DNA from 4 places in the Proteus sp. G2626 genome. Region 1 is predicted to be linked to each of the others. Evidence: predicted binding sites of a transcription regulator. Region 1 holds the regulator's gene; each other region holds the start of a gene.
The links. The regulator CRP, encoded in region 1, controls carbon source genes, mostly activating them, when cyclic AMP is high. The targets are predictions, from matches to a motif close to ATGTGANNNNNNTCACAT.
Positions count from the first base shown of each region.

Region 1 (3,217 bases):
AAGGCCATGAGTTATTAAATAATTTTCTTAAATATTAATAAGATAGTATTTAAATAACAAAATAACGCCTTTTTATACAAAACCACATTTGATTTTTTATTCATATTTAGTGATTATATTTTCATATTAAAGACGAATAACGATCAGGTGGGGTAATGACAAAACAAAGTATCAACCGGGCAACTTACGATCAAGTAATGTTGCCAATTTATTCACCCGCAGAATTTATTCCTGTTAAAGGGGTGGGAAGTCGAGTTTGGGATCAGCAAGGAAAATCTTATATTGATTTTGCTGGTGGTATTGCCGTGTTGGCATTAGGACATGCTCATCCTGCTCTCAATCAAGCATTGAAAGAACAAAGTGAAAAACTTTGGCATGTGAGTAATATTTTCACGAATGAGCCTGCACTGCGTTTAGCACAAAAGCTCATTGATAACACATTTGCAGAACGTGTCTTTTTTGCTAATTCTGGCGCCGAAGCAAATGAGGCCGCATTTAAACTCGCTCGCCATTATGCAATCACCCGCCATCATCCTTATAAAACCAAAATTATTGCCTTTCACCATGCCTTCCATGGTCGAACCTTGTTTACAGTATCGGTTGGAGGACAACCTAAATACGCCGATGGTTTTGGCCCAAAACCTGCTGATATCGTACATATTCCTTTTAATGATTTAGATGCAGTGAAAGCCGTTATTGATGATCATACTTGTGCCGTTGTGTTAGAGCCAGTACAAGGTGAAGGTGGTGTAACAGCAGCAACCCCTGAATTTATGAGAGGGCTACGTGAGCTGTGCGATAAACATCAAGCATTACTTGTCCTTGATGAAGTACAAACAGGTATGGGGCGTACAGGTAAGCTTTTTGCTTATATGCATTATGATGTGACACCAGACATTATTACCACGGCAAAGGCACTCGGAAGTGGTTTTCCGCTCAGTGCGATGTTAACGACACAAGAGATAGCGTCAGTAATGGGGGTAGGAACTCATGGTACAACTTATGGGGGGAATCCATTAGCGTGTGCAGTGGGCAATGTCGCTTTTGATTTAATCAATACACCTGAGGTACTTAAGGGAGTAGAAAAGCGCTATCAGTGGATTGTAGACGAGCTCACAGCAATAAATCAAACCTACAACGTCTTTTCGCAAATCCGTGGGCAAGGATTATTGATTGGCGCACAACTCGCACCACAATATGAAGGCAAAGCAAAAATATTATTAGGGCTGGCTGCAAAGCAGGGATTAATGATGTTAAATGCAGGCGCTGATGTTATGCGTTTTACACCCTCATTAATTATTACCCAAGAAGAATTACAAGAGGGGATGGTCGCATTAAAAGCCGCCATTGCCGCGTTTGTAGAAGGGGTATAGTTATTAAAAAACCCCATCAGCAAGGATGGGGTTCATACCGTTCTTTTTATCAATAGCTCTTTTGTATAGAGCTATTGTTTGTTCGGGTGGGGAAAATTAGCGAGTTCCGTAAACGACGATAGTTTTACCGTGTGCTGAGATCAGGTTTTGATCTTCTAGCATTTTAAGAATACGGCCTACAGTTTCGCGTGAACAACCCACGATTTGACCAATTTCCTGACGTGTAATTTTAATTTGCATGCCATCAGGGTGTGTCATCGCATCAGGTTGTTTTGCTAAGTTTAATAAGGTTTGTGCAATACGGCCTGTTACATCAAGGAAAGCAAGGTTACCTACTTTTTCTGATGTGGTTTGTAATCTGTTCGCCATTTGAGCTGATAGGCGCATCAGAATGTCAGGGTTAACCTGAATTAATTGGCGGAATTTTTTATAGGAAATTTCTGCTACTTCACAGGCTGTTTTTGCTCTAACCCATGCACTACGTTCTTGATCTTCTTCAAATAATCCGAGTTCACCGATGAAATCCCCCTGATTTAGGTAGGAGAGGATCATTTCTTTTCCTTCTTCATCTTTAATAAGAACAGCCACGGAACCTTTAACAATATAATAAAGTGTTTCCGCTTTCTCACCTTGGTGGATCAGCGTGCTCTTGGATGGATATTTGTGAATATGGCAGTGTGACAAAAACCATTCAAGAGTCGGGTCTGTTTGCGGCTTGCCGAGAACCATTCGCGTTATCCTCTGTACGTTAAATGCAGCCTTTCAAAACGGATAGGCTCCCTTTTGAGACAGCGTGCTTAAAAATCCTATCTTGACCTATTAACTTCCTGAGAACACGGTAAGTTAATATGGAGTAGATTATAATAAATGAGAAAATAATGCATTGATCTTAACCACTATCATCAAGCAGATATTGTTTTTAACACAATTAGTGCATTAAGTCTCGTTTTACGCAGTCAGCATAATAAACCTATTTGCTAATTGCTAGTTGAATTATGAGAATGTACTCTTTTAGTTTCTGTCATGTTTAGGGGAAAATAAATGGAAGCACGCGTTAAGTGGGTTGAAGATTTATCTTTTGTTGGGGAATCTTCATCGGGTCATCAAATTATGATGGATGGAAACTCTGGTGATAAAGCACCAAGCCCAATGGAAATGGTCTTAATTGCTGCGGGTGGATGTAGTGCTATTGATGTCGTCAGTATTTTACGTAAAGGTCGTCATCAAGTGACTGATTGTGAAGTGAAATTAACTTCAGAGCGTCGAGAAGAAGCCCCTCGTTTATTCACTGATATCAATTTGCATTTTATCGTTTCAGGTAAAGAACTCACAGATAAAATTGTTGAACGAGCGGTTCAATTATCTGCAGAAAAATATTGTTCTGTTTCTTTAATGTTAGGAAAAGCAGCTAATATTACACATTCATTTGAAATAAAAGATGCTGAATAAATTTGATATTTTAAAATAAAGTTTAATTTAGAAATAATATCCCTTAATTAAGGGGATATTATTTTTATAGAAATAGATTTTATTTTGGTTAACTGATTTTTTCGCCATTTAATAATTTTTTGACTAATGGCGCCATAATTAATTCCATTGCTAATCCTAATTTCCCACCAGGCACGACAATCGTATTGATTGTTGACATAAATGAGCCATGCAACATCGCGAGTAAATAAGGAAAATCAATATCGGTTAAGCCTCGAAAACGAATAACAATAAAACTTTCATCGAGTGTTGGGATAGCTTTAGCTGAAAATGGGTTTGATGTATCGACAGTAGGCACTCGTTGGAAGTTGATGTGGGTACGCGAAAATTGTGGAATGATGTAGTTAATATAATCA
Region 1 is NZ_JAABNH010000025.1:238,346-241,562, forward strand. It holds gene GWJ05_RS10900 (aminodeoxychorismate synthase component II) at 1-38, shown strand, start outside; gene argD (bifunctional acetylornithine/succinyldiaminopimelate transaminase) at 156-1,373, shown strand; gene crp (cAMP-activated global transcriptional regulator CRP) at 1,470-2,102, opposite strand; gene GWJ05_RS10915 (OsmC family protein) at 2,415-2,822, shown strand; gene GWJ05_RS10920 (phosphoribulokinase) at 2,911-3,217, opposite strand, start outside.

Region 2 (3,217 bases), on a different contig from region 1:
TGACAGAGACATTATCAATATCACTTACATTAAAATAAGAGTGAAGGGCGGCTGTCGCTTCATAATCACCATAAGATTCTAATTCTATCTCGCAAGTGGCGCCTAATTTAAAACGCGCAATAACGGTGAACGGGTGAGGCCAATATTTTTGTGTTTGTTGGCTCTCTTTGAGGGTCATTGTAATGAGCACACCATCATCTTGTTCTGTGTGTGCGCTAAATTCCCAAGGCAGAATACGTGCAAATCCATGACTCGGTGTACCTGCTGAAGCAAACCAAGGCCAGCAAATAGGAACGCCACCTCGAATTGCAATACCGGGAGTGAAAAGAGACGCGTCGCTTACCCAAAAGACAGGATGTTCTTGTGCGGGTTGCCAAGCAATTAAATGTGCGCCTTGAAGGCTGATAGCAGCGCGTACTTTAGGATGCGAAATAACAAGGATAGGAAGCTCGCCTAATTGACGACGACTTAAGTAAGGTGATATTTGTTCAATAATCGGCAAAGAAAATATTTTCTCATTCATTATCTTATGACCTTATGTCACTGACTATTTCAATACAATAAACTGACTGGCTAAAAAATAAAAGAGCCACCCAAAGGTGGCTCTAAGCAATATCTTGATTTTCTAGGCTCTAATTATTTAGAGATATGAGAAATCAGATCCAGAACTTTGTTTGAATAACCAACTTCGTTATCGTACCAAGCTACTAATTTAACAAAGTTGTCGTTCAGTGCGATACCAGCTTTAGCATCAAATACTGAAGTCAGAACTTCGCCATTGAAGTCAGTTGAAACAACTGCATCTTCAGTGTAACCCAGAACGCCTTTCAGTTCGCCTTCAGCTGCTGCTTTGATAGCATCACAGATTTGTGCGTAAGATGCTGGTTTTTCCAGACGAGCAGTCAGGTCAACAACAGAAACGTTAGGAGTAGGAACACGGAAAGACATACCAGTCAGTTTGCCGTTCAGTTCAGGAATAACTTTACCTACAGCTTTAGCAGCACCAGTTGATGATGGGATGATGTTTTGAGAAGCACCACGACCACCACGCCAGTCTTTTGCAGAAGGACCGTCAACAGTACGTTGAGTTGCAGTTGTTGCGTGAACAGTAGTCATCAGACCTTCAACGATACCGAAGTTGTCGTTGATAACTTTAGCTAAAGGCGCTAAGCAGTTAGTAGTACAAGATGCGTTAGAAACGATATCTTGGCCTGCGTATGATTTATGGTTTACGCCCATTACGAACATAGGAGTGCTGTCTTTTGAAGGACCAGTCAGAACAACTTTTTTCGCGCCAGCTTGGATGTGTTTACGAGCAGTTTCGTCAGTTAAGAATAGGCCAGTTGCTTCTGCAACAACGTCAGCACCGACTTCGTTCCATTTCAGATTTGCTGGATCTCTTTCTGAAGTTACGCGGATGGTTTTACCATTAACAACGAGGTGGCCATCTTTTACTTCAACAGTACCGTTGAAACGGCCATGAGTTGAATCGTATTTCAGCATGTATGCCATGTAGTCTGCGTCTAACAGATCGTTAATACCTACGATTTCGATATCTGAACGTTCTTGAGCAGCACGGAAAACGATGCGGCCGATACGACCAAAACCATTAATACCTACTTTGATAGTCATATGTATTCCACCAGCTTTAATTTAGTGAATTAAAAAGTTGCTTCTAAAGTTACCAAAACCGCGCCAATCGTCAAGCGGAATCGTGTCAATAATTGCAAAAAATCAATTAAAAAAACACTTTTCGCTTAAAGAATGGTCGTTTTAGCTAAATGTTACGCTGTGTATTATCGGGATCAATGCCGATAAATGAAGTTACCTTTGCTCCGTTATGTGAAATTCATCACATTTCAAAAACTAAAGATTACTCTTGTTGATTTTAGACTATATTTTCCAGATTTGTTGTTAAATCTTTGTTATCATTCACTGTTGTTTTAAAAAGCATTTTTCTGAGATCGAGGTCCCTATGACAGATAATGAAAAGAAAGTGAATATTTCAAGCAATAACAATCACCTTGATTTATCAACACTCAATGAAATGCAACGTTATGTGACGCAACAACACGGCACAGAACCTCCGTTTAGTGGTAAGTTATTACATAATCGTCAAACAGGGATTTATCACTGTTTATGTTGTTCTGCTCCTTTATTTTATTCAGATACAAAATTTGATGCAGGATGTGGCTGGCCGAGTTTTTACCAACCCGTTAATAGTGATGCAATACGCTATCTTGATGATTTTTCTCATAATATGAAAAGAACGGAAATACGTTGTCAGCAATGTGATGCACATTTAGGTCATGTTTTTAATGATGGCCCAGCCCCTACAGGAGAGCGCTATTGTGTTAATTCTGCTTCACTGTCATTTACGAACAGTGAGACGGGTGAAGAGCAGAAAGGTTAATAATCATTAAGTTAACAAAATAATAACAAGTGAAAAAACGATTCAGCTATTTTAAGTAATTATTTAGCTTATGGAGTAATCAATGGAAGTTAATGAACTTATTTCGATGGTAACCCCTGAAATTTATCAGCGTATTTCAACAGCAGTTGAATTAGGCAAATGGTCTGACGGCGTGGCATTGACAGATGAACAAAAAGAGCATTGCATGCAGATCGTTTTATTATGGCAGGCAAAAAATAACCACACACCTGAACATATGACCGTGGGAACCAATGGGCAAATTACGATGAAAAGTAAGCAGGAATTAAAAGCCCAATTTCAAACTGAGCGCTTAGCCACATTAACCCCAATGGATGATGATTAATGCTGATAGTAATTGGAGAATTGGGTTGATAACCAAAGTGGTCATTTATTAATGATAATAATTAATAATCGCCACTTTTTTGCTTTGTCATTGTAAAAAAGTGGTCGTAAAAACCATAAATTTATTGATTGTTACGATTAAACCAAAGTGCTGAATCTATTAATGTCGCTCCCTTCGCTTGCATCTCTTCTAGCGCTACTTGGCTGTCGTTATCTTGAATATTGACACCACGGCAACCGTCAGTAATAACAGATACTTGATAACCTAGCTGTAAAGCATCCAGCACTGTAAATTTAACGCAGTAATCAGTAGCAATACCAAGAATATAAAGATGTTTTATATTAAGCGTTTGCAAAAGGGTATGTAAGCCAGTTTGATATTCATGGTCGTTATCAAAAAAGGCACTATAGCTGTCAATAAGGCGGTTTTGGCCTTTGTAA
Region 2 is NZ_JAABNH010000027.1:546,985-550,201, reverse strand. It holds gene GWJ05_RS15030 (D-hexose-6-phosphate mutarotase) at 1-523, opposite strand, end outside; gene gapA (glyceraldehyde-3-phosphate dehydrogenase) at 637-1,632, opposite strand; gene msrB (peptide-methionine (R)-S-oxide reductase MsrB) at 1,976-2,413, shown strand; gene GWJ05_RS15015 (YeaC family protein) at 2,496-2,777, shown strand; gene pncA (bifunctional nicotinamidase/pyrazinamidase) at 2,899-3,217, opposite strand, start outside.
Region 2: the regulator CRP is predicted to act here: its motif matches at 1,841-1,858, upstream of msrB (peptide-methionine (R)-S-oxide reductase MsrB).

Region 3 (3,217 bases), on a different contig from region 1:
GGCGCTATTGATATGGCTAAAATTGAATTGAAATACGGTACAGATCCTGAAATGCGCAAGCTAGCTCAAGCCATTATTGATGCTCAAGGGCCAGAAATTGAACAAATGCAAAAATGGTTAGAAAAAAATAAAGCTCATCAACAATAGATTGATATCGGCTGTGATTTTTTGTAGCACAGCCTATCTCATTTTTAATATTTCCTGCAAAATTTCTTATCCAAGATAAATCAATTAATTGTCTAATATTCGTCTCATACATTATAATTTTATTACTAAAGTAATATTTTCCTTTTCCCCAGTATGGAGTCTGCATGAATAATAGAGAAAACATGGCGTTATTAAACCAAAAACTTGCCATGCTAATTGCAAAATGGACTCACAATACGCATTATTTTGATACTCAAATCCCAGGATTGGCATTAACACACTGGCGTTCTCCCACACCTATTACCAGTCATACACATAAATCAGGCATATGCTTAATTGCTCAAGGTGAAAAAAGAGTAATTTTAGGAGAAGAAAGCTTTATTTATGACGCCAACCATTTTTTAATTTCTTCCATTGAACTTCCTGTTATGGCGAATATTATGAAAGCCAGCAAGGATAAGCCTTTTTTAGGGCTAGTTATGGAATTAGATCTACAAGAAATATCTCAACTGATCGTCGATAGTGGGTTAATATTTAATTTAAACTCAAATGCTCAAAAAGGAATTGCCGTCGGTGAATTATCAGAACCTTTATTAAATGCATTTATTCGATTGCTTACACTTCTTGATGAGCCTGATAGTATTAAAATTCTTGCTCCAGGCATAAAACGTGAGATTTTTTATCGCTTGCTGATCACTGAGCAAGGTGAGCGTTTAAATCAAATCGTTACAGCGGGTAGTCATAGCCATCAAATATCAAAAGCGGTTGATTGGTTAAAAAACAACTTTATAAAGCCAATTAATATCAATGAATTAGCCTCATGCACTGGAATGAGTAAATCTGCTTTCTATACTCATTTTCGGACAATGACATCAATGACACCACTTCAATTTCAGAAAAAACTTCGCCTCAATGAAGCTCGCCGATTAATGTTAACTGAAAACTTAGGTGCAATAACAACCACTTTTCGTGTTGGCTATGAAAGCCCTTCTCAATTCAGTCGTGAATATAGTCGATTATTTGGATCGCCTCCAGCAACCGATATTAAGATGCTCAAAGAATCTAACAATATTTGAATACAACCGCTTTTTATAAATCCAATCGTTTTATCTTTTTTACCTATTTATATTATTTATTATCACTTTGTTATCTTTTGGAAAATTAGGCAAGAGACTAAGAAGATCGGACATTCATATCTCAATGCAGAAGCGATAGCATCTCTATTAAACAAAAATAGACCAATATTTCTTGAAGTTAAAAGAACAAACTATACTTCAATGAGATAGCTATCAAATTAATATTGCAATAGGATATCAAAATGCAACTCGATTTTACTTACTACAACCCGACAACTATTCATTTTGGTAAGAACTCTCTTGCTAAATTAAATGATGAATTATCACATTATGGCGAAACCATCATGCTGATGTACGGTCGTAATGCAATCAAATCTAATGGCCTTTATGATGAAGTGATGGCAATACTCAAACATGCAGGAAAAAAAGTGGTTGAGTTATCAGGTGTGATGCCTAATCCAACTTATGCAAAAATGATGGAAGGTGCTCAATTAGTTCGTGAGCATAACGTCAGCTTAATTTTAGCTGTTGGTGGCGGTTCTGTTATTGATTGTGCCAAAGGGATCTCTGTTTCTGCTTATTGTGAAAATGAAGATCCTTTCCAAAAGTACTGGGTTGAATATCAAGAAATTGCAAATAAAATTATTCCTGTTGCTTCAATTCTTACTATGGTAGGCACTGGCTCCGAAATGAATGGCGGTTCTGTTATTACGCATGAAAAAACAAAATATAAAATTGGCCGTGTATTTCCTGCCAATGTATTTCCTAAGTTTTCAATCTTAAATCCAGAATATACCTTTACGGTTTCTCAATATCAGATGGTGAGTGGTGTATATGACACAATGTCTCATCTGATGGAACAATACTTTTCTGATCAAGGTGCAAATACAACCGATTATTTAATTGAAAGTTTATTAAAATCTTCTATTGATAATTTACGTATTGCGCTTAAAAAGCCGTCTGATTATGAAGCAAGAAGCAATCTGATGTGGAATGCAACTCTGGCACTAAACACACTGACGGGGCTATCAAAAACGCAAGATTGGCAAGTCCATATGATTGAACATCAATTGGGGGCTTATACCGATTGTGCTCATGGAATGGGACTTGCTGCAATTTCTCTGCCTTATTATCGTTTTATCTATAAATTCGGTATTGAAAAATTCGTACGCTTTGCCACCCAGGTATGGGGAGTATCTACAGAAGGTAAAACGCAAGACCAAATTGCACTTGAAGGTATTGATGCACTTGAAAGTTTCACAAAAGAGTGCGGAATGGTAACTTCGTTAGAAGCACTAGGTGCAACAAAAGAGATGCTCCCAAGTATTGCTCAATCCACAACAATTATTGGCAAGGGTTATAAAAAGCTAACAACTGAAGATGTTCTCGATATTTTAGAAGCGTGTTTCTAATTATCTATCAATACCCTTGTCAGCATCAGCTTAGCCACTAAAATAAATTTCATATTTAGGCATGTAATAAATACGATGATTATCTAAGAAATAGTCATCGTATTATCAATAGCTCAACATTTGAACTTATCCACCTCTTATTTTCTCTTCAAAAAGCAGATTAATTCTCTGATAAAGATGCCTCTACATATCGAATAGCCTATAATCATAAATATATAATATGATTACTGCTGAAGTTATACTTTTCAGCAATGAATTTCTCTCATTCGAATATACATAAATCTAACTATGCCTAAAATATTAATAATACAAAGAGATAACATTGGTGATTTAATACTTACAACACCATTAATTGATTCTCTTGCCCATGAATATAATACGAAAATAGATCTACTCGTAAACTCTTACAATCAAGCGATTCTAGAAGGTAACCCTTCTGTCGGAAATATCCATGTTTACAGCAAGTTACATCATAAAAAATCAGGCCAATCATCTTTAAAACTTATTCTTAGTCGCTTGAAAATTATTCTTGATATGCGTCGTCAACATTATGACGTTGCCATTATTGCTCGTGATCATTGG
Region 3 is NZ_JAABNH010000027.1:564,456-567,672, forward strand. It holds gene copM (CopM family metallochaperone) at 1-147, shown strand, start outside; gene GWJ05_RS15100 (AraC family transcriptional regulator) at 312-1,223, shown strand; gene GWJ05_RS15105 (iron-containing alcohol dehydrogenase) at 1,466-2,635, shown strand; gene GWJ05_RS15110 (glycosyltransferase family 9 protein) at 2,924-3,217, shown strand, end outside.
Region 3: the regulator CRP is predicted to act here: its motif matches at 1,425-1,442, upstream of GWJ05_RS15105 (iron-containing alcohol dehydrogenase).

Region 4 (3,217 bases), on a different contig from region 1:
ATAATAGGGAAGATAAATGGCGCAGTAAGGGATGTAATAATCCCACAGGTCATTAATGCCAATGAACTGTAAGCACCTTCGATATAATCCACTTCTGCGGCTCTTGCTGTTCCGACTGCGTGAGAAACGGTTCCCATTGCTAAACCACGAGAGGCGTGAGTGGGAATACGCAATATCTTGAATAGAGTGTGACCAAAAATGGCACCTAAAATACCTACTGCAATAACACATGCAGCACTGATTGCAGGAATACCACCTATAGAGTCTGCGACAGCCATTGCGATAGGGGTTGTGACCGATTTAGGTAAGACTGATGCGGCAATTTCAGGTGTTGCTCCTGCCCATAAGGCAATCGCAGTACCACTGACCATTGCAGCAACACTACCAATAAAGCAAATGCTTATCAGTGACTTCCACTGTGCGCGAATTTGGTGTAATTGCTGATAAAGCGGGATAGCTAAAGCCACAACGGCAGGTTGTAATAAATCATTTAAAATACGACTACCCGCGAAATAGTGTTCGTATGGCGTATGTGTAATTAACAAGATAGGAATAATAACCGCAATACCAATAAGTAAAGGGTTCAATATAGGTAATTTATAACGAGCAGCAAGCTTACGTGATAAATAAAAGATAATTATGGTTAAAGGAAGTGACCACCAAATATTCATTAACACTAACATTTTTTCTTCTCACTTAATGCTTTATCATCATCTTTTTCTTTTGTTTCAATAACATCTTCCACTAAGTCTGGTTTTGAACCCACGATAACACGCTCACGATGGACATAATGTGAACAGTAAGCAACCAGTGCCATAACCCCAAAAGTACTGACTACACAGGATAAAACGATAGGGAAAAGTTGCTGGCTTAATAAATCATAATAATTCATTACGGCTACCCCGATAGGGATAAAGAGCAATGACATATTTTTTAACAGTATATTGGCGCCAGGTTTGACCCAACGTAAAGGAATAAGTTGGAAAGCAAGTAAACCAAAAAGGATGAGTAAGCCAACAATACTACCAGGAACCGCAAAGGGTAGAAGGGCGGAAATAAGATTACCTGCAAAAAGACAAAGATAAAGAACCAAAAAAGATCGTAGATAATGCCAAAGTGTAATCTGCAATCGTGCCCGTTTAGATTTCATAAGTAAGTGTCCCAAATCAACTAACAGAATTATCATACACCGATTTTGAAAGTGTGCTATGGATCACAATAAAAAAAGAGCGGGGCTCTAATAGAACCCCGCCATTTATTTGTTTGGCAAATGAATCTTGGTTGTTATTTCACTTGTTGACCTGGTTTTGCACCAGAGTCTGGGCTAAGTAAGAAGATATCTTTATCGCCTGGACCTGCGGCCATGACCATGCCTTCTGAAATACCAAAACGCATTTTACGAGGTGCTAAGTTTGCCACCATCACCGTCAAGCGACCTTCTAACACTTTAGGATCTGGGTATGCAGTACGAATACCTGAAAATACTTGGCGAGTTTCGCCACCTAAGTCTAAAACTAATTTCAGCAGTTTGTCTGAGCCTTCAACAAAATCCGCTAGTTTAATTTCAGCGATACGCATATCGATTTTTGCAAAATCATCAAACTTAATCGTTTCTTGAATAGGTGAATCTGCTAATGGGCCAGTGACTTCTTTTACTGGCGCAATGGTGCTTTTAGATGCTTCAACCATCGCATTAGCTTTATCCATTTCAATACGATTAAACAGCGCTTTGAATTTTGTAATTTCTTGGCCTAATAGCGGTTGTGCAAGAGCATTCCATGTTAATTGGGTTTGTAAAAATGCTTCTGAACGTTCTGTCAGTGAAGGTAATACAGGTTTCAGATACGTCATCAGTACTCGGAATAAGTTAATCCCCATGGTACAGATTGCTTGTAACTGAGCATCTTGACCTTCTTGTTTTGCTACGACCCACGGCGCTTTTTCGTCGATATAACGGTTAGCTTCGTCAGCTAATGCCATAATTTCACGAATGGCTTTACCAAATTCACGGTTTTCAAATGATTGAGCAATGGTGTCTTGCATATCAACGAAGTGTTGATAAAGCTTAGCATCATCTAAAGTATCTGCTAATTTGCCATCAAAACGTTTGCTGATAAAACCCGCAGTACGCGATGCTAGATTAACGACTTTATTTACAATGTCGCTGTTTACGCGTTGAACAAAGTCTTCTAAGTTTAGATCAATATCGTCAATGCGTGATGAAAGTTTGGCTGCATAGTAGTAACGCAGGCAATCAGCATCAAAATGATCAAGGTAAGCACGCGCTGTAATAAAGGTGCCACGAGATTTAGACATCTTCGCGCCATTTACAGTGACATAACCATGAACAAACAGGTTCGTTGGTTTACGATATTCGCTACCTTCTAACATGGCAGGCCAGAATAAACTGTGGAAATAGACAATATCTTTACCAATAAAGTGATAAAGGTCAGTTTTGCTGTCTTTATTCCAAAACTCATCGAAACTTAAGTCACCCCGTTTTTCACATAAGTTTAAAAATGAGCTCATGTAGCCAATCGGTGCATCTAGCCATACATAGAAATATTTACCCGGAGCATCTGGAATTTCGAAACCGAAATAGGGTGCATCACGAGTGATATCCCATTGTTGTAAACCGCTGTCGAACCACTCTTGCATTTTATTTGCAACTTGCTCTTGCAGTGCGCCAGAGCGTATCCAATCTTGTAACATGTTGCTAAATGCAGGTAAGTCAAAGAAATAGTGTTCTGTTTCACGCATGACAGGAGTTGATCCTGAAACGACAGAACGTGGATTAATTAATTCTGTTGGGCTGTAAGTTGAGCCACACACTTCACAGTTATCACCGTATTGATCTTGTGCTTTACATTTAGGACAAGTGCCTTTCACAAAACGGTCAGGTAAGAACATGCCTTTTTCTTCATCATAAAGCTGAGAAATCGTTTTGCTTTTGATGTGGCCATTCTTTTTCAGTGCCAGATAAATTTTAGTCGATAATTGGCGACTTTCTTCACTGTGAGTAGAGTGATAATTATCATAACTGATATTGAAGCCAGCAAAATCCTGTTGATGCTCTTTGCTCATTTCTTCAATCATGGCTTCTGGGGTAATACCCAGTTGTTGTGCCTTTAGCATAATTGGTGTGCCGTGAGCATCGTCAGCGCAGATGAAATGAACTTCTTTGCCGCGCATTCGTTGATAACGGACCCAGATATCT
Region 4 is NZ_JAABNH010000029.1:194,166-197,382, forward strand. It holds gene GWJ05_RS17170 (CidB/LrgB family autolysis modulator) at 1-683, opposite strand, end outside; gene GWJ05_RS17175 (CidA/LrgA family protein) at 677-1,150, opposite strand; gene metG (methionine--tRNA ligase) at 1,285-3,217, opposite strand, start outside.
Region 4: the regulator CRP is predicted to act here: its motif matches at 1,202-1,219, upstream of GWJ05_RS17175 (CidA/LrgA family protein).